One region of the Halomonas sp. BC1 genome, then DNA from elsewhere that is predicted to be linked to it. Evidence: predicted binding sites of a transcription regulator. Region 1 holds the regulator's gene; each other region holds the start of a gene.
The links. Region 1 encodes sigma-54, which starts transcription at its own class of promoters, with help from an activator protein. Its sites were predicted from a motif close to TGGCACNNNNNTTGCTNT; they were not measured.
Positions count from the first base shown of each region.

Region 2: the regulator sigma-54 is predicted to act here: its motif matches at 2,733-2,750, upstream of glnL (nitrogen regulation protein NR(II)).
Region 3: the regulator sigma-54 is predicted to act here: its motif matches at 2,280-2,297, upstream of B7L72_RS08830 (amine dehydrogenase large subunit).
Region 4: the regulator sigma-54 is predicted to act here: its motif matches at 1,955-1,972, upstream of B7L72_RS06790 (urease accessory protein UreD).

Region 1 is NZ_LFGS01000012.1:199,613-204,289, forward strand. It holds gene lptC (LPS export ABC transporter periplasmic protein LptC) at 1-321, shown strand, start outside; gene lptA (lipopolysaccharide transport periplasmic protein LptA) at 318-824, shown strand; gene lptB (LPS export ABC transporter ATP-binding protein) at 848-1,594, shown strand; gene B7L72_RS10495 (RNA polymerase factor sigma-54) at 1,700-3,115, shown strand; gene hpf (ribosome hibernation-promoting factor, HPF/YfiA family) at 3,213-3,521, shown strand; gene ptsN (PTS IIA-like nitrogen regulatory protein PtsN) at 3,526-3,993, shown strand; gene rapZ (RNase adapter RapZ) at 4,064-4,677, shown strand, end outside.
Region 2 is NZ_LFGS01000008.1:9,106-13,782, forward strand. It holds gene B7L72_RS07340 (hypothetical protein) at 1-536, opposite strand, end outside; gene glnA (glutamate--ammonia ligase) at 1,125-2,531, shown strand; gene glnL (nitrogen regulation protein NR(II)) at 2,801-3,862, shown strand; gene glnG (nitrogen regulation protein NR(I)) at 3,855-4,677, shown strand, end outside.
Region 3 is NZ_LFGS01000011.1:8,933-13,609, forward strand. It holds gene B7L72_RS08820 (MalY/PatB family protein) at 1-831, shown strand, start outside; gene B7L72_RS08825 (tetratricopeptide repeat protein) at 855-1,799, opposite strand; gene B7L72_RS08830 (amine dehydrogenase large subunit) at 2,350-3,495, shown strand; gene B7L72_RS08835 (MauE/DoxX family redox-associated membrane protein) at 3,502-4,032, shown strand; gene mauD (methylamine dehydrogenase accessory protein MauD) at 4,049-4,642, shown strand; gene B7L72_RS08845 (methylamine dehydrogenase light chain) at 4,659-4,677, shown strand, end outside.
Region 4 is NZ_LFGS01000007.1:22,259-26,935, forward strand. It holds gene ureC (urease subunit alpha) at 1-73, opposite strand, end outside; gene B7L72_RS06780 (urease subunit beta) at 132-455, opposite strand; gene ureA (urease subunit gamma) at 693-995, opposite strand; gene B7L72_RS06790 (urease accessory protein UreD) at 1,029-1,913, opposite strand; gene B7L72_RS18180 (DUF2946 family protein) at 2,266-2,703, shown strand; gene B7L72_RS06795 (PepSY-associated TM helix domain-containing protein) at 2,969-4,333, shown strand; gene B7L72_RS06800 (copper chaperone PCu(A)C) at 4,355-4,677, opposite strand, start outside.

The sequences.
Region 1 (4,677 bases):
CTGTTCGATAGTGAACAGCGTGAGTGGTTGGCGGTTGCCGATACCGGTACCCTGAACACGGACACCCAGGCGCTGACGCTGGCCGGATCGGCACGGCTATTGGCACCAGACGAAGGCTGGCAGCTGGATACCGACCTGCTGCATTATGATGGCCTGGCACGTCATGCCTGGAGCGATACCCCCGTAGTGCTGCAGCAGCCGCCCCAACGTATCGAGGCATCCCGTATGGATGTCTGGCTGGACGATAGTCGTGTCAGCTTGATCAATAACGTGCGCGGCGTGCATCCGCCCGCCCCCCACTCTTCTCAGGAGTCGCCATGAACGCCCTGCTTCGTACGGCACTGCTCGCCCTTGCCGTTCCCATGGTAGTCGTAGGCGCGCTGCCTGCTACTGCTCAACAACAAGCCCCTATCGAAGTAGAGGCCGACCGCCTGGACTTGGACCAGCGCGCGGGCACGGCGGTTTACTCTGGCAATGTCGATATTCGTCAGGGTGAAATGCAGCTGCGCGGAGAGCGTGTCGAAATTCACCGCAACCAGGCCGGCGAACTCTCCCGGGCCGTCGCCACGGGCGAGCGTGCCTACCTGCGCAATCAACTGGAAGACCAGACGACGCCCATGGAAGGCTGGGCGCGCCGCATCGTCTACCACGTGTCCGAACGCCGCGTCGAGCTCATCGACCAAGCCGAACTGACCCAGCAAGGGGATCGTTTCCAGGGGGGACGGCTCGAATACTTCATCGACCGCGGGGTGGTGCAAGCGCGCTCTGATGTCAGCGGCAGTTCGCCACAGCGCATCCGCATGACCCTGCAGCCCGAACAATAGCGAGAGGACGCCCCGTGACAGCGATGACCCCCGACACCGCAGCGGTCAAGACACTCCATGCACAGCATCTGGCCAAGAGCTACAAACGCCGCCGCGTGGTCAAGGATATCAATCTGGAAATTGCCCAGGGCAGCGTGGTGGGCCTGCTGGGCCCTAACGGCGCCGGCAAGACCACCTCGTTCTACATGATCGTCGGCCTGGTGAAATCCGATGCTGGCAAGGTGGGCATCGACGATCTCGACCTGACCCGGGCGCCCATGCATGAACGCGCGCTGGCGGGTATCGGCTACCTGCCCCAGGAAGCATCGATCTTTCGCAAGCTGTCGGTGGCCGACAACATCATGGCCATTCTGGAAACGCGCCGGGAGCTGGACCGCAATAGCCGAGAAGCGAAGCTCGAATCCCTGCTGGAAGACTTCCACATCACCCATATTCGCGACAACCTGGGCATGAGCCTGTCGGGCGGCGAGCGGCGACGGGTGGAAATTGCCCGCTCGCTGGCCACCGAGCCCGCCTTCATTCTACTGGACGAACCTTTTGCTGGCGTCGACCCCATTTCCGTGGGCGATATCAAGTCGATCATACGCGCGCTCAAGAAGCGCCATATTGGCGTGCTGATTACCGACCACAACGTGCGTGAAACCCTGGATATCTGCGATATTGCCTATATTGTTGGCGACGGACACATCATAGCCAGTGGAAACCCCCAGGAAATTCTCAATAACCAGAAGGTGCGCGACGTCTACCTGGGCGCCGACTTCCGCCTTTAAATAATGGCCCACGAAGACATTTTATTTAGTGGCATGCTTATTGCACTTGCACCAAACGGAGAGTCGCTCTAGGGTGGAGCTTTCTGATTAACGAGTGGTTCTCAGATGGTCATGAAAGCTTCTCTTCAACTGCGCATCGGCACACAGCTGACCATGACACCTCAGCTGCAGCAGGCCATTGCGCTGCTTCAGCTATCGACGCTGGACCTTCGTCAAGAAATTCAGCAGGCGCTGGATGCCAACCCCATGCTCGAACAGGAGGATGAGTTTGGCGAACAGGCGGTCAGCGAGCCTCAGGAAGCCGAGTGGGCAGACAGCATTCCCAACGAGCTCTCCGTGGACAGCGACTGGTCCGACACCTACCAGGACATGGGCAGCGCGGGCGGCAGTAGCGAAGGCCCGGACTTCGAGCGCCAGGCGGCCGGGCAGAGCCTTCACGGGCACTTGCTCTGGCAACTGGCCATGACCGACTTCTCTGCGCGTGAGCATGCCATTGCCGAGAGCCTCATCGATGCGCTGGATGCCAACGGCTATCTGACCCAGCCGCTCAACGACATCCGCGAGGGGCTCAAGGCGCAGGGCCACGATGGCCTGAGCCAACGCGAGGTCGAAAACACCTTGCTGCGCCTGCAGCAGTTCGAGCCTACTGGCGTGTTCGCCCGTGACCTGCGCGAGTGCCTGATGCTGCAGCTGGCCGCGCTACCCGAAGACACTCCGCTGTTGATGCCCGCCAAGCGTCTGGTACGCCAGTTTCTCGAAGCGCTGGGCAAGGACGACATGCGCCTGCTGAAACGACGCCTGAGCCTCGATGACGAGCAGCTGGACGATGTCATTCGTTTAATCCGCAGCCTTGACCCTCGCCCCGGAAGCGCCTACGGCGTCACCGACGACAGCTATGTGACGCCGGACCTGGTGGTACGTCACGATCACGAGGGCTGGCATCTGGAACTCAACCCGGAAGCGCTGCCTCGGCTACGTATCCAGCCCGACTACGCCAGCCTGATCAAGCGCGCCGACAAGAGCCAGGACAACCAGTTTTTGAAAGAGCACCTCCAGGAGGCTCGCTGGCTGATCAAGAGCCTGTCGAGCCGCAACGACACGCTGCTGCGCGTGGGGCGCGAGATCATTGCCCGCCAGATAGGCTTCCTCGAGCAGGGTGAAGAGGCCATGAAACCGCTGATTCTGGCCGATATCGCCGAAGCGGTAGAGATGCATGAATCGACCATCTCCCGGGTCACCACCCAGAAATACATTCATACCCCGCGCGGGGTCTTCGAGCTCAAGTACTTCTTCTCCAGCCAGGTCAGCGGCCAGGAGGGCGGCGACAGCCACTCCAGCACGGCCATTCGAGCACGCATCAAGAAACTGATTCAGGACGAGCCGCCAGGCAAGCCACTCTCCGACAGTCGCCTGGTCACCCTGCTGGAAGAGGGTGGCATTACCGTGGCACGCCGCACCGTCGCCAAGTACCGAGAGTCGATGGGTATACCTTCGTCGAGCGAGCGACGCCGTTTGCGCTAGTTAAACGCTCTTGCCCAACAAACTCGCGGCGAGGGCTTTGCAATGGCCCAAAAAGGGTTACAATCGAAGTACAGTCCGATGGATAAGGAGCACGTCAATGCAAGTAAACATCACTGGTCATCACGTTGAACTGACTGACGCCTTGCGTGACTACGTAAACGAAAAGCTGGAACGCGTTGAGCGTCACTACGACAACATCACGACCGTCCAGGTCACCTTATCTGTCGAAAAGGAGCGCCAGCAAGCGGCTTGCACGCTGCATGCCGCAGGAGCAGACCTGCATGCGGAAGCGCAGGATAATGACATGTACGCGGCCATTGACGCCCTGGCGGACAAAATCGACCGTCAGCTGGTAAAACACAAGGAAAAAGCACAAGCCCGCGCCCAAGGCGCTGGCGTGCGTTAAACCGATGACGTTGGAAACCATACTCCCCCCGGAGCGCGTGCTGTACGACGTGCCCGGGGGCAGCAAAAAAAGGGTGCTGGAGTTTTTCAGCACCTTTATCGCTCAGAACACGCCCAGCCTGGACAGTCAGGAAGTCTTCAGTCGCCTGATTGGCCGTGAACGGCTGGGCAGCACTGGTATCGGCAATGGCGTAGCCATCCCCCATGCACGCAGTCCTCACTGCAGCACGCCCATTGCTGGCTTTCTCAAGCTAGCCGAGCCCGTCGACTTCGATGCCATCGATGGTGACCCGGTCGATCTGGTCTTCGTGCTGTTGGTTCCCGAAGAAGCCGATGACACGCACCTGGCCCTGCTGGGGCAGGTGGCCACGATCATGAATGACGCTGCCACACGCCAACAGCTGCGCAATGTCAGTAGCCAGCGCGCATTGCTCGAGCTGCTGACCGACAAGATTCGCGAGCAGGCTGCCTAGCGCAGCCATTGCCAGGCAGCAAGGCACACGGCAAGCCCTCTATCCCTTTGATACCCAAGAGAGATGCGCTATGCAGCTGGTGATCATTAGCGGCCGCTCAGGGTCCGGCAAGTCCATCGCCCTACAGGCGCTGGAGGATCTTGGCTATTACGCCATCGACAACCTGCCCGCCATGCTGCTGGGCTCGCTGGTCGATGAATTGCGCGAGCAAGGGGGGCGAACTCACCTGGCGGTCAGCATCGATGCGCGCAACCTGCCCACGGCGCTGGAGCAGTTGCCTGCGTTACTGGAAGAGCTACGTCAACGCCAGATCCGTTTTCAGGTCATCTACCTGACCACGGACGCACGCATTCTGCTGGAGCGCTACTCGGCCACCCGGCGGCGCCACCCGCTGACCCGGGATAGTGACATGACCCTGGAAGAAGCCATCGACAAGGAAGAGCAGACGCTGCTCGACATTCGCGATCTGGCCGACCTGTTGATCGACACGTCACGCCTCTCGGTGCACGATCTTCGCCGTCGCATCACCGATCAGGTCGCTCACCAACGGCGTGACCAGCTGACCCTGACGTTTGAATCCTTCGGCTATAAGCGGGGCGTACCCATGGATGCCGATATCGTGTTTGACGTGCGCTGCCTGCCTAACCCTTATTGGGACCCCAGCCTGCGGCAGTTCACCGGACG
Region 2 (4,677 bases), on a different contig from region 1:
CTGAGGGTCTTCAGGCGGGTAGGGCAGGCATGCAGGCGCTGGAGCAGGTCGGTCATTGCCGTGACCTCCAGCTCGGGGTCGAAGCCTCCCAGGCGTTCCAGCCAGGTTCGGCTGATGGCCATGTAAGGGGGCAATGTGGCGTTAGGGCCACGTAACTGCTGCCAGAGGCGTTCTGGTAACCGAGGCGTCATCGCGCTGATGATCAGCGCATCCAGCGTTTGCGTATCCAGCTCGGGGTACAGCAGGGGCCATAGCTGTGAAGGCAAGACTTGCTTATGCATGGCCACCAGCAGCCATTCGGCCTGGCTGACATATGCTGCCTGATTCAGGCGTGCGCCCAGCTTTTTGTCGGGTGTCACGAGACAGTGAGCGTGGAAGCGCTGCTCCAGGGTTGTGAAGCGCTCATCCAGAAACGCGGCAGTCACGATCACGGGTACGAGGTGCTCGGCCAGGCCAGATTGACGAATGGATCGCAGGTGGCGAGGAAGCCAAGCTCCCGCCACGGAAGCATCGACGATAAAGCAAACCGTACCCATGTCAGTGGCTTCCTTATGTGGTAATGACTCACCTCTTTGTAATTTATTGTAGGTGTTGGTTTCTTTTCGTAGCAAGTGGAATGATCGAGAAGCGCATAAAAATAGACCGTCTGGCTAGTGCACTGATTTTGTGCAAAGACTGTTTTTTGCGTATTTTTTTGGTGCATATTGGGTGAGTGCAGTGCTCCATGTGATGACATGACGAGCCAATGCGACATCAAGAGGCATCAGGAATAATGATTTTTGCTTTTTGAATCATGCTGTTATTTTTTGAAAGCCATATTGGTGCAAAGTTGGCATGCTACGTGCTTATATTTTGTGACAGCTTCGTAGGCAGTTTTGTGAACAGTTTCATGGGCCGTCTGTCAGTCGTTAGCAGGTCATAGGCAGAAGCCTCTCGGCGTGCTACAACGATAGCCGGTCTGAAATGATCGCTGGGCGATTTGTTATCCATGGTCAAACAAACGTAAAGCGAACAAAAAAGACAAACGCGCCACGTGCCAGGGTACGTAGACGATTTGTTGAATAACACTTTTATCGATAGCTTACTGTTTCAAGCTTTAAGCCACGCTCATACCGGAGGACACTATGTCAGCCAAGACTCTTGCGCTAATCGAAGAACACGATGTTAAGTGGGTAGACCTGCGTTTCACCGACACTCGCGGTAAAGAGCAGCACGTGACCGTGCCTGCGCGTGACGTGAACGAAGAGTTTTTTGAAAACGGCCAAATGTTCGATGGTTCTTCCATCAATGGCTGGAAGGGCATCAACGAGTCTGACATGATCCTGCGCCCGGAAGACGGCACCGGCTTCCTGGACCCCTTCACCGAAGACGCCACCCTGATTCTGCGTTGCGACATCATCGAGCCTGCCACCATGCAGGGCTACGACCGCGACCCGCGCTCCATCGCCAAGCGCGCTGAAGCCTACCTGCAGTCTACTGGCCTGGGCGACACTGCGTTCTTTGGTCCTGAGCCTGAATTCTTCATCTTCGACGAAGTGCACTGGAAGTCTGACATTCAGGGCTCCATGTACAAGATCACTTCCGACGAAGGCGCCTGGGCCACCGACAGCAAGGTCGAGACAGGCAACCTGGGTCACCGTCCGCGCGTCAAGGGTGGCTACTTCCCGGTTCCGCCGGTCGACAGCTTCCACGATATCCGTGGTGCCATGTGTAACACCCTGGAAGCGATTGGCCAGACCGTCGAAGTACACCACCACGAAGTGGCCAACGCTGGTCAGAACGAAATCGGCGTGAAGTTCAACACGCTGGTGAAGAAAGCTGACGAAGTTCAGGAAATGAAGTACGTGATCCACAACGTGGCGCACGCTTACGGCAAGACCGCTACCTTCATGCCGAAGCCGCTGGTAGGCGACAACGGTTCTGGTATGCACGTACACCAGTCGTTCTGGAAAGATGGTCAGAACCAGTTCGCGGGCGATGAGTACGCTGGCCTGTCTGAAATGGCTCTGTACTACATCGGCGGTATCATCAAGCACGCCCGTGCTCTGAACGCCTTCACCAACGCTTCTACCAACTCGTACAAGCGTCTGGTACCTGGCTTCGAAGCGCCGGTCATGCTGGCCTACAGCGCCCGTAACCGTTCTGCTTCCATCCGTATTCCGTACACTGCCAGCCCGAAAGGCAAGCGTGTCGAAGCACGTTTCCCTGATCCGACGGCGAACCCCTACCTGGCGTTCTCTGCCATGCTGATGGCGGGTATCGACGGTATCAAGAACAAGATCCATCCTGGCGATGCCATGGACAAGAACCTGTATGACCTGCCGCCGGAAGAGGGCAAGTCGGTTCCCACCGTGGCTCACAGCCTCGATCAGGCCTTGGAAGCACTCGATGCTGACCGTGCGTTCCTGACCGAAGGCGGTGTATTCACCGACGAGATGATCGACGCTTACATCGAACTGAAAATGGAAGACGTCGAGCGTATCCGCATGACGACTCACCCGATCGAGTTCGACATGTACTACAGCTGCTAAGCTGATGGCATGACTGCCAAGATCACCCTTGCGGTGTGACGAGCCAAAACCCCGCCTCGGCGGGGTTTTTTATCGCCGAGTAAGTGTGTGCACTATAATGGTGCATTGAATTGGCTAAATCTTCCGTCCCTTGCGCTATAAACGCCCGAGCGGTATCGGTAGGCTGCCCCTAAGCCGTGCATGGCGCCGTTTTGGGTAACCTGGCGCGCTTTTTGCACTTCCTCAGCTAAATCTCTAACGCAACGGTTAGCGACGCTTCAGGACACGCCATGTATCAGCGCTTATTGGAACACCTCACCACGGCGGTACTGCTGCTGGACGGCGAACTTCGGGTTCGCTGGATGAATCCGGCCGCCGAGGCGCTGCTGGCGGTGAGCTTCAGTCGGGTACAAGGCATCAGTCTGGACACCCTGCTGGGCGGCGATGAGAGTATCGATGACGTGCTGGCCAAGGCACGCGATGCGTTTCACCCTTACACCCAACGCGAAGCGCGTATTACGCCGCTCAACAGTGAACCCTTGACGGTGGATTACACCGTGACGCCGCTGTCCGCCGACGAGCTGCTGCTGGAGGTGGAGCCCCGGGACCGGCTGATGCAGATTTCCCGGGAAGAAGCGCTGACCACTCGCCAGGAGACCATCAAAGTGCTAGCACGTGGGCTGGCCCATGAGGTGAAAAACCCCTTGGGCGGTATCCGCGGCGCGGCGCAGCTGCTGGAGCGCGATCTGGACGACCCGGCCTTGCGAGAGTTTACCCACATCATCGTCGAGGAAGTGGACCGTTTGCGCGATCTGGTGGACTCCATGCTGGGTCCCAACCGCATCATCAAGCATGAGCCGGTGAACATTCACAAAGTGCTGGAGCGCGTGCGTGCGCTGCTGTTGGCCGAGCATCCGCAGGTCACCGTTCATCGCGATTACGACCCCAGCTTGCCCGACCTCTCTGGCGACGAGTCGCAGATGATTCAGGCCGTGTTGAACGTGGCCCGCAACGCGGTACAGGCCATGAGCGAAGCCGACACGCCGTCCCCCACGCTGACCCTGCGCACCCGTGCCCGCCGCCAGTTCACCCTGGGGGCCGAGCGCCATCGGCTGGTCAGCGAGGTGGGTGTCATCGATAACGGCCCCGGCATTCCCGATGCGTTACGTGAAACGCTTTTTTACCCCATGGTGTCAGGCCGCGCGGAAGGCAGTGGCCTGGGACTATCGATTGCTCAGTCAATTTTGCACCAACATCAAGGATTGATCGAATGCGATTCCCGACCCGGACACACCGAATTTCGTTTACTGATTCCATTGGTTATTAATTTACCGGAGATGCGTCATGACTGAGGCGACACGTACCGATGTTGCACGGGTGGTTATCGTCGATGATGACCGCGCTATCCGCTGGGTGCTGGAGCGCGCGCTAGCGCAACCCGACCTGGATGTAGAGTGTATCGAGCGGGCGGATACGGCGCTGGCTCGGCTGCTGGAAAATCCACCAGATGTGCTGGTCACCGATATTCGCATGCCGGGAATCGACGGCCTCGACCTGATGTCTCGCGTGCGTGCGGCTCACCCCGATCTGCCGGTCATTGTCATGACCGCCCACTCGGACCTGGATAGCGCGGTGGCCTCTTATCAGGGGGGCGCTTTCGAGTACCTGCCCAAGCCCTTTGATGTCGACGAAGCGCTGGCGCTGGTGCGGCGCGCGGTGGCCCATGCCCGCGAGCGCCAGCGGCCGGTCAGCGTACCGGAAGGGCTGAGCGCCGAGATCATCGGCGAAGCGCCTGCCATGCAGGAGGTGTTTCGCGCCATTGGCCGCTTGTCGCACTCCCATATTACGGTATTGATCAACGGGGAGTCGGGCACCGGTAAAGAGCGGGTGGCCCAGGCGCTGCATCAGCACAGCCCGCGCTCCGGCAAGCCGTTCATTGCCCTCAATATGGCGGCAATTCCTCGTGACCTGATCGAGTCGGAACTGTTTGGCCATGAGAAAGGCGCCTTTACCGGTGCCGCCCAGCAGCGCCAGGGGCGTTTCGAGCAGGCCAACGGCGGTACGCTGTTTCTGGATGAAATTGGCGACATGCCCGCCGAGACGCAAACGCGCCTGCTGCGGGTGCTGGCCGATGGCGAGTTTTACCGGGTCGGCGGCCATACGCCGG
Region 3 (4,677 bases), on a different contig from region 1:
GGTATCTTGACGGTCGCCCCGATCTATCCCCCCTTCATGGCGGTGGCTGCCCGTACAGGGCGCGTGGCGCAGCAGGCGATGTTAGCCGAGCCCGCCGCCCCTGGCGAGCCCTGGACGCTGGATATTGCCGCGCTGGAAGCGGCCATTACCCCACAAACGCGGCTGCTGCTATGGTGCCATCCCCACAACCCAACGGGGCGCGTCTGGTCCACAGAGGAACTGACAGCCCTGGCAGCGTTGGTGGAGCGCCATGACCTGTGGGTGGTCTCGGATGAACTGCACTGTGACCTGCTATTGGGAGAGGGCGACAAGCATCGCCCGTTGGCGGCCATGTTTCCCACCCTGGCCAAGCGCACCATCACGCTGTGGGCACCGTCCAAAACCTTCAACCTGGCCGGGTTGACCAGCGCCTGTGCCGTCATCGCCGATGCCGAACTGAGAGGGCGCTTTGCCACGGCCACCAAAGGGTTCTTGCCCGATGGCAATGTACTGGGACTGGTGGCTGCCGAGGCTGCCTACCGTGACGGGGAGCCGTGGCGGCAGGCGTTGCTGAAGGTGCTACGCAGCCATCGGGCAACGCTGGAAGCACGCGTGGCCACGTGGCCCGGTGTCTCGCTGAGCGCGCCAGAGTCCACCTATCTGGCGTGGCTGGATATGCGTAAGGCGGGTCTGGGGGCGTCTCCCGCTCAGGTGCTGTTGGAGCAGGCAGGCGTCGCGTTGTCGGACGGTGCCGCGTTTGGCTGCCCGGGGTTCGTACGGCTCAATTTTGGAACCACCGCTTCCCAGCTGGAAGCGGCGTTATCGCGGATGGATACGCTGCTAAACGCGTGATGCGCTGTGCTGGTTGTACAGCATCAATAAAGCAGGGCGAACAGCTTGCGGCGGTAGGTGACCGTCAACGGGTGGTCGGCTCCCAGCGCATCGAATACCTGCAGTAGCGTTTTGCGGGCCGCGTCGTCGTTATAGGCGCGGTCCTGCTTCATCAGCGCCAGCAGGGCTTCCAGGCCTGCGTCGTACTGGCCATCGGCCACCTGGCGCAGCGCCCGCTGGTATTGAGCTTCGCTATCCGTGCGCTCGCCCAGTGCAGCGATCTCTTCGGCAGGTAGCGCCTGTTCGCTGAACTCGATGCTGGCGCGCACGCCGCGCGCGGGCGCGGCATCGCGCTCTTCGGGGGGCAAATTGTCCAACACACTGCGCGCCTCTTCACCGCGGCCTTCGGCGACCAGCGCTTTGGCCAACCCCACCTGATACGCGTAGTGCTCGGGATATTGGCCCATCAGCGTTTGGTAGATCTCCCGTGCGCCAGCGGCGTCGCCAGCCCCCAAGGCTTCCTCTGCCTGCTCTTCGGGGCTGAGCGGTGCATCACCGGGAGCAGGGAAGTAGCGATTGAGCCACTCGCGGACTTCTTTCTCTGGCAACGCCCCCTGGAAGCTATCCACCAGGCCACCCTGGCTCACCAGCTTCACGTCTGGCACCGAGCGCACGCCAAGCTGGCTGGCAATTTCCGGGTTGGCTTCCACGTCCAGCGTGGCCAGCAGAAACGCCCCGGCATACTCGACGGCCAGCTTCTCGAGCACCGGCATCAGGTTTTTGCACGGCTCGCACCAGGGTGCCCAGCAATCCAGGAGTACCGGTACCTGCATGGACGCTTCCAGCACCTGCTGAATATTGCCCGCGTTCAGTTCGATGATGACCTCTTCGCGAGTAACGGAGGGGCGCTCGCCCTGTGCAGCAGCACTCTGGCTGGTCGCGGGGTCGGCCGTCAAAGGGTTGCCGGTGCGTGGATCGATAATCGACATGGGTAAACTCTGCATCGCGTGAAAAAGGTTACCTCATGATATGCAGGCATGCTCAAGAGGATTCAAGGAAAAGAGAGGAATAAAACTCAAGGGCGGCCATGTGCCCTGATGGAGCGACGGACCCCGGCTCCATGTCGGGTCTTTCTCTGTATATGCGGTGCCCAGCGTATGAACGCATGCACAGGCCAAAAGTGCTAAGCGACGTTTAGTCACAAAGACCTTAGCGTGGGGCAGAACGTCTATTGCTCGCGGCTGTGTATGGCGCTGGCGGTCTTTGCCAGGCAAAACTGCACTGAAAAGTAGCAGCTTTTTTATGTTATGCGCTTTCGTGGGCGATGCTGCGTTGGTTCTGCTGGACGGGCGATGGTTGGGCGGGTGATATGGGTGGCAAGCCTTATTGTTAGCATGCAATCTAAGTGTTCGAATATTAAATGGTTTTTTAATTTAAAAGCTGTTTTTTTTAGGACTTTTGGGAGGGGTTGGCGCGGTTTTTGCTTCGGGTGAATTGATTAAAAATTAATAAGCAGTCTAAATTCTCCGGAGATGATTAATGATTTGGTCAAGACTTACTCTGATGGCATTGGGTGGTATAACGCTAGGTGGCTTGGCGAATGCAAGCGACGATTTTGTCCCAGAAGAGTTGACGGTGATGGAGCATATAGCTCCTGGGCCCAATGTGTTCGTTTTGGACCAGCTCTGGAGTGGGGCCAGTCGTGCAAACGTCATTTCTCAGGATGACTTGACGGTTAAGGGGAACTTGAGTTTTGGCATCGTGGGGCAGATGGCGTTGAGTCATGACGCGAAAACGCTCTTTAGCATGTCGGCCTATGCCAAGCGAATTTCTTATGGCCCAACGGAAGTCGTACTTCAAGAGTTTGATGTCGATACGCTGAGTTTACAGCGTGAAATCATCATTCCCGACATCGCCGCTCAAGTGGCGCCTTCGAATGCCATCCTCGCGCTCTCCTACGATGATCGCTATGCGTTCGTGCAGAATGCGACACCCGCGACCTCCGTTTCGATCGTAGATCTGCAGTCGGGGGAGTTCGTTCAAGAGGTGCCTAATCCTGGTTGCTTCGGCGTGTTCCCTGCCAGTGATTCGGTGCAGTTTTCCACCGTGTGCGGTGACGGGCGTTTTCAATCTTTCTCTTTAGGTAGCGATGGCCAGTTTGGCTCACCACAGCACAGCGAACAGATCTTCGATGCCGTGTCTGACCCCCTTTTCATAGTGGGCAAGCGGGCGGATGACGAGCTGGTGTTTGTCTCTTTCTTCGGTAACGTTTATCGGCTTTCCGATAGCGGTGACGCGGTGTCACTGACGAACACTTTTTCGATCACGGATGGCGTAGATGGGGACTGGGCACCCGGCGGCGTTGATGTGGCGGCTTACAATGAAGCGAACGGCGTGCTGTTCGTGACTATGCACTCAGATGCTTATAACGGAAGCCATAAGAATGCGGCCGAGGAAGTCTGGGCGGTGGATCTAAGCAGTGGTGATGTTCTTAGCCGAACCCCTGTCCACGAACTGTCATCGATCTCGGTAACTGAGGGTGACGCTCCCATCCTATTTGGTCTGGACGAAGAGAGCACACTGACTCGCTATGACGTGGATGTAGATGCCGGTTTTACGTTATCGCCCGCGGCTAGCTTAGAAGGTGTCGGTGACTGGACCGTTTATGCGATTGCGGGGAAATAGACGCTCATGGATTTCTCTGAATTGGGGGCGCTGACCTATTTAGTGCTATTAGCACTCATCTTAGCCCAGTCAGTATGGCACAAAGTTAACGACTACGGACGTTTTCTCGGCCTAGTTGCCAACTATCGATTAGTGCCCGGTTTTCTGGAGGAGGGGGTGTCGCGCACGCTCATTGCCCTAGAAGCGCTACTTGTAGTGCTCTTGGTTTTTCCTGCCACAGCGGTGTTGGCATCGTTGTCGGGTGGCGTGTTGCTACTTGTCTACGCCGCCGCCATGGGGATCAATCTCCTGCGTGGTCGCCAGTTGATCGATTGTGGCTGTGGTGGCCGTGCTCAGCCCGTGTCGTGGCTGTTAGTGCTGCGCAACCTGACATTGGCATTACTCGCTTTACTGCCTGCCATTTTCGACGCTGGTGAGCCCAGTAAGATGGAGTTGACCGTTGCGCTGTTGGCGGGAGCCGTTTTGTGGCTGACCTACAATCTTGCGGGACAAGTCATAGAAAACAATCGATTGTTATCCAGTCTTCGTCAATTTTGAGATGTGAGAGTAGCTTATGACCCTCTTAACGTTCGTCGTTTCACTGCTAAGCCTACTGGTCCTGGGTTTGATTTTTGGCTTTTTCGTATTGGCCCGACAGATCGGAATTCTATATGAGCGAGTCTCTCCTGTGGGGGCAATGATTAATGATAGCGGACCAAAAATAGGCGAAGTGTCACCTGCTTTTAATCTGTCTAGCCTGACGGGGGGGCAAGTGCAAGTGGGTAGTCCCTCCTCACGTCACACGCTGATTTTTTTTCTCTCGCCTACCTGTCCGATTTGTAAAAAACTGCTGCCAGTACTGAGTTCTATTGACAAGAGTGAAGCCAACTGGCTCTCGGTCGTGCTGGCAAGTGATGGTGACGAAAAAAATCACTATGAGTTTATCGAAAGCGCGAAGCTAGGGAGGTTTCCTTATGTGATTTCAGAGCAGTTAGGCGTGACTTATAGAGTATCGAGGCTTCCCTTTGCCGTTCTTTTAGACGATGAGGGCGTGGTAAGAGCAAAAGGACTTGTTAACACAAGAGAGCAGTTGGAAAGTCTCTTTAATGCACTCGAAACTGGCTATGCATCTATACAAGATCTGGCTAGCAAAGAAGCCCAACACTAATTTTTGAGAGATAATAATGGCTAACTTACTAGATG
Region 4 (4,677 bases), on a different contig from region 1:
GCACGCGGTCGCCTACCGTGGGGCCGTACATATCGGCGTAGGCGCGCCGACTGATTCTGTTTACCGGTTTCATGTATTGCCTCTCCTAAAAGATGAAGCTTGGCAGTGGGGAGCCTAATCGCCTGACGCCATTAGCTATTCAGAGGACGATCCAGCGGCCCCATCACATCGCCACGGAAGCCGTAGATTTCCCGCTTGCCGACGAACGGTATCAGCGTGACTTCGCGGGTTTGGCCGGGTTCGAAGCGGATGGCGGTGCCTGCGGCGACGTCCAGCCGGTAGCCACGGGTTTTATCGCGGTCAAACACCAGCGCCGGATTGGCTTCGGCAAAATGGTAGTGGGAGCCGAGCTGAATAGGGCGGTCGCCGGTATTGGCCACCTCTACGCTGATGCGTTCGCGACCCGCACACAGCTCGATATCCTCTTCGTGCAACTGATACTCACCGGGAATCATGGCGCTCTCCTAGCGGTGGATGATTAGGCTTTTTCTGAAAAGTCGGCGAGCGAAGACCAGACAAGGCAAAAATCGGCGACAAATCGTCAGGATTGACGATTTGGGCAGCTCCGCTGCTCAAAGAGCGAGCGACAAGGATGTCGCGAGTCCAAAGACGGAGTTTACGAGCTGTAAATGAGTACTTTGAGCCGATTTTTAACGCCGTATGGTCAAGCGCAGCCAGTTTTCAGGTAGAGCCTAGTTGATAGGGGTGTGTACGGTGACCAGCTTGGTGCCATCGGGGAAGGTGGCTTCCACCTGCACTTCATCGACCATCTCGGCCACGCCTTCCATGACATCGTCACGGGTGAGGATCTCGCGGCCGTAACTCATCAGGTCAGCGACGCTGCGGCCGTCTCGTGCGCCTTCCATAATTTCAAAACTAATCAGCGCCACCGCCTCGGGGTAGTTGAGTTTCAGGCCGCGCGCCTTGCGCCGCTCGGCAAGCTGGGCGGCCGTGAACAGCATCAGCTTGTCTTTATCTCTTGGGGTCAGTTCCATGGAGTGTCTCCAGCATCATCGAGGTGTTGCCAATCAGGTTAGCCAAATACGCGGGGTATGCGCATCGCGTTCGATCCAGCGCGGGCGTAGTAGCTGCCAGGCGTGTTCACACAGGGCCCAGGCTTCGTTTCGGGATGCACCTAAATAGCGCATCAGCAGTACGCCATGGCGCTCCGTCACTGCCCAGCGGGGGTTATCCGGCAGCGCCTCGCGCAGTGCTTCGATGGCCGCCGGGGCATCATCGAGCCCCACGGCCCAAAGCGTGGCCTGCACCGTCGCGCCGCCCTGCCCCCAGCGGCCCACGAAGCGCGGGTGTGCGGGGTCCAGCGGCTGGCGCTCCAGCCATAGCGGCTTGCCGTCCAGAGTCAGGCGGAAGTGCTGCTCGATCTGCCCGGAAACGTAGGGTAAATCGCTGGCCGGGCGGCCAAGCGCCATCACTTCCCAGCCCAAGCAGCGGGCGTCACCGTGCAGCGCAATATGGGTGCGCTGGTGGCCCCTGGAGCCATTGAATGCAATGGTCTCCTGAGGCAGCCACTCCAGGGTAGCGCCCGCCTCCACCGTGAGTTCGGTGAGCTGGGTCCAGGCAACTCCTTGGCTGTCGGCTTTGTAAAGCTTGTTGGCAGCGGGCGTGGTGAGCAGCGCGTGGGCGCCGCGTTCCACATGGGCACGGATGGTCAGCGCATCACCGCTCACCAGCCCGCCGGGCGGGTGCAACACGTAAACGTGGCACGCTTCCTGGCTGCCTTCCGGGTAGAACGGGCGCTGCACCCGTAGCGGCCCCTGGTGGCGCGCTTGTATGAGCCGCGTCACGCCTTGGCGATCCGCGAAGCGCAGCGCCAATGACGCAGCCCAGCGGCGCTCTGCATCAAAGCGGTGGCCAGAGGCAGCCTCTGGCAGGGCGGATTCGCTTGTCGTCATGGGGTGTCGTCACTTCTGGTTGAACAAGACATGGCCTGATAAATGCAAGGAATGCGCCAAAATGGTGAAAGCGCCGCCATAGCCCTTGTCATAGCCCCTGTCTCGGCACAGGCTCTTTGCTGGCAGGCCCCCTCCCACCAGGGAAACCAGTCGCTTTTTGCACCAAAAAAGAACATAAAAAAAGCGCGGCGCTTTAAGTACGCACCAAAAAAAGTCATGCCAAGGTCCGCGCGACACCGTGACGCAATGAGCTAACCGTATTGTGTTCAGCGCGAACCCTGTAAACTGTGCGGGCGTGGCTTGCGGGTACAGCACTCTCACGGCCAGATTCGTGTCATGCCAAGCTCGTGGCATGACATCATTTGCCCTGACAACGTTCATCAGTGTGGTAGGGATGCATCCATTTCGGTCTGCCGACTCTCTCTGGTATCGCGCAGCGCTTTATCTGGCGTTCGTCGCGATCTACCTGCTGTTTGCCGGGCCGCTGCTCTCCCAACTGCAGGCCTCCCACGCCTCAGGTCATGCCCATCACGACGAACATGCCCTGTGCCACCGCCACGCCGACCCGATACCACCCTCTTCCCACGCGCTGGAGCACTGGCACCACCAGTGTGATTACTGCGGTGTCTGGCAGCAGTCACCCTCGGCACCCAACCACCTCCCAGCCATTGGCAGCAGGGCGTTTATCGACGCGTCGCCATTGCCAAACACGTTCTCCCAACGGGCGGTGGTGTGGCTCGATTACCCCCACGCTTGCCCGCGTGCTCCCCCCTTGCAGCAGGCCAGTTAACCCCATGACTGCGCGGGGCAGGCGCACTCAGAGGGTGTTTACAAATGTCACGAGCGACGGCCAGGCAAGGCAAGGCTAAATCAGCCGAAAAAGCGGAGTTTACGAGGTGTAAATGAGCATTTTGAGGCTGATTTCAACGCCGCATGGCCTAGCGCAGTAGTTTGTAGACACCCTCTTAGCGCCTTGCCCACCTGTTACCCAGTGGCAACGCCTCCTCCGGGAGGTGTTGCTGCTCGCCGCTATGCAGCGGCTCTGGAGCACTCACATGTCGACTATTTCCGCATCTCCCCCGACGCGCAAAGCCGCGCTGGATCTGTATCGCGCCGTCTGGCGCTGGCACTTCTATGCCGGGCTGCTGGTACTGCCCTTTCTGATCACCCTCTCCCTGACAGGCGCCCTGTACTTATTCGATGACGAGCTGGACGCCCTCATCCACTCCGATCTCAAACGCGTGGCGGTTCAAGAAACCGCCCAGCCCGCCGCCGCTCAGGTCAGTGCGGCACTGCAGGAGTACCCCGGCACGGCGGTGAAATACACGTCCCCCGCCACGCCCGACAGCTCGGCAGAGATCACCGTCAACACGCTGTCAGGCGAACGCTTGGCGATCTATGTGAACCCTTATACCGCCGAGGTACTGGGCTCGCTGGACGACCGGGGCACGGTGATGTGGACCGTGCGCTACCTGCATAGCTTCAAGTTCTTCGGACAAACCCCGCGCAAGCTGATCGAGATAGCGGCGGGCTGGTCGATCCTGCTGGTCGCTACCGGCATTTACCTCTGGTGGCCGCGCCAAGGCAGCGGCGGCGTGGTGAGCGTGCGCGGCAAACCCAAAAGCCGGGTGTTCTGGCGTGATCTGCATGCGGTGCTGGGGATCTTTATCGGTGGGTTTATCGTGTTTCTGGCCATTACCGGCATGCCGTGGTCGGGCGTATGGGGTGGGCAGGTCAACCAGTGGGCCAATGGCAACAACTTCGGCTACTCCTCGGGGGTGCGGGTGGAAGTGCCCATGTCCAATGCTTACCTGAGCGAACAAGGCACCACCAGCTGGTCGCTGGAGCAGGCCCAGGTGCCGGAGTCCACCCCACCGGCGGCGCCCACGCCCCGCCTTGGGCTAAACAGCATCGTGGCCATTCTGGATGAGCTGGGGCTACAGCAGGGCTATGTCGTCAACCTGCCCACGACGGCGGCAGGCGTCTACACCGGCTCCCTCTATCCGGATGACCTGGCCCAGCAGCGGGTAATCCATCTCGATCAGTACAGCGGCGAGCCGCTGATCGACATGAGCTACGCCGATTACGGCCCCCTGGGCCGCTGGCTGGAGTTCGGCATCAACGTCCATCTGGGTCAGGAGTTTGGTCTGGCCAATCAGCTGTTCCTGCTGGCCGTCTGCCTGGCTATCATCGTGATGTGCGTGGCGGCAGGTGTGATGTGGTGGAAACGCCGCCCCTCGGGCGCCATGGGCGTACCGCCCCTGCCTGCCGACACGCGGGTGTTCCGCGGGCTCATCGCCCTGCTGGTCATCGGCGGGCTGCTGTTTCCGCTGGTAGGCGCGTCGCTGTTGGTGATGCTGGTCATCGATTGGTGCATCGTGCGGCCGTTGCAAGCCCGGCGTCTCGCTGGCGCTGGCTAGCGAGACGCCCGTTTCCAGCACCTAGTGGGTGTGGGAATGCGAGTGCGTGTGGCCATCCCCGTGGTGGCCACCTTCCGGCGATTCACCTGCCGGGAACACCTCGAGCGTGATGTCCACTGGCTCGGCATGGCGAAACTCCAGTGTCACAGGAATCGCCTGCCCTTCGACGATGGGTGACGCGAGTTCCATGAACATCAGGTGCAGACCACCCGGCGCCAGGGTGACGGTTTCACCGGCCGGAATTTCAATGCCACCAGGCAGTTGTGCCATGCGCATGACATCGCCATCCATCTCCATGGTGTGTATTTCCACCCGCTCGGTCAGCGGGCTGGAAGCACTTACCA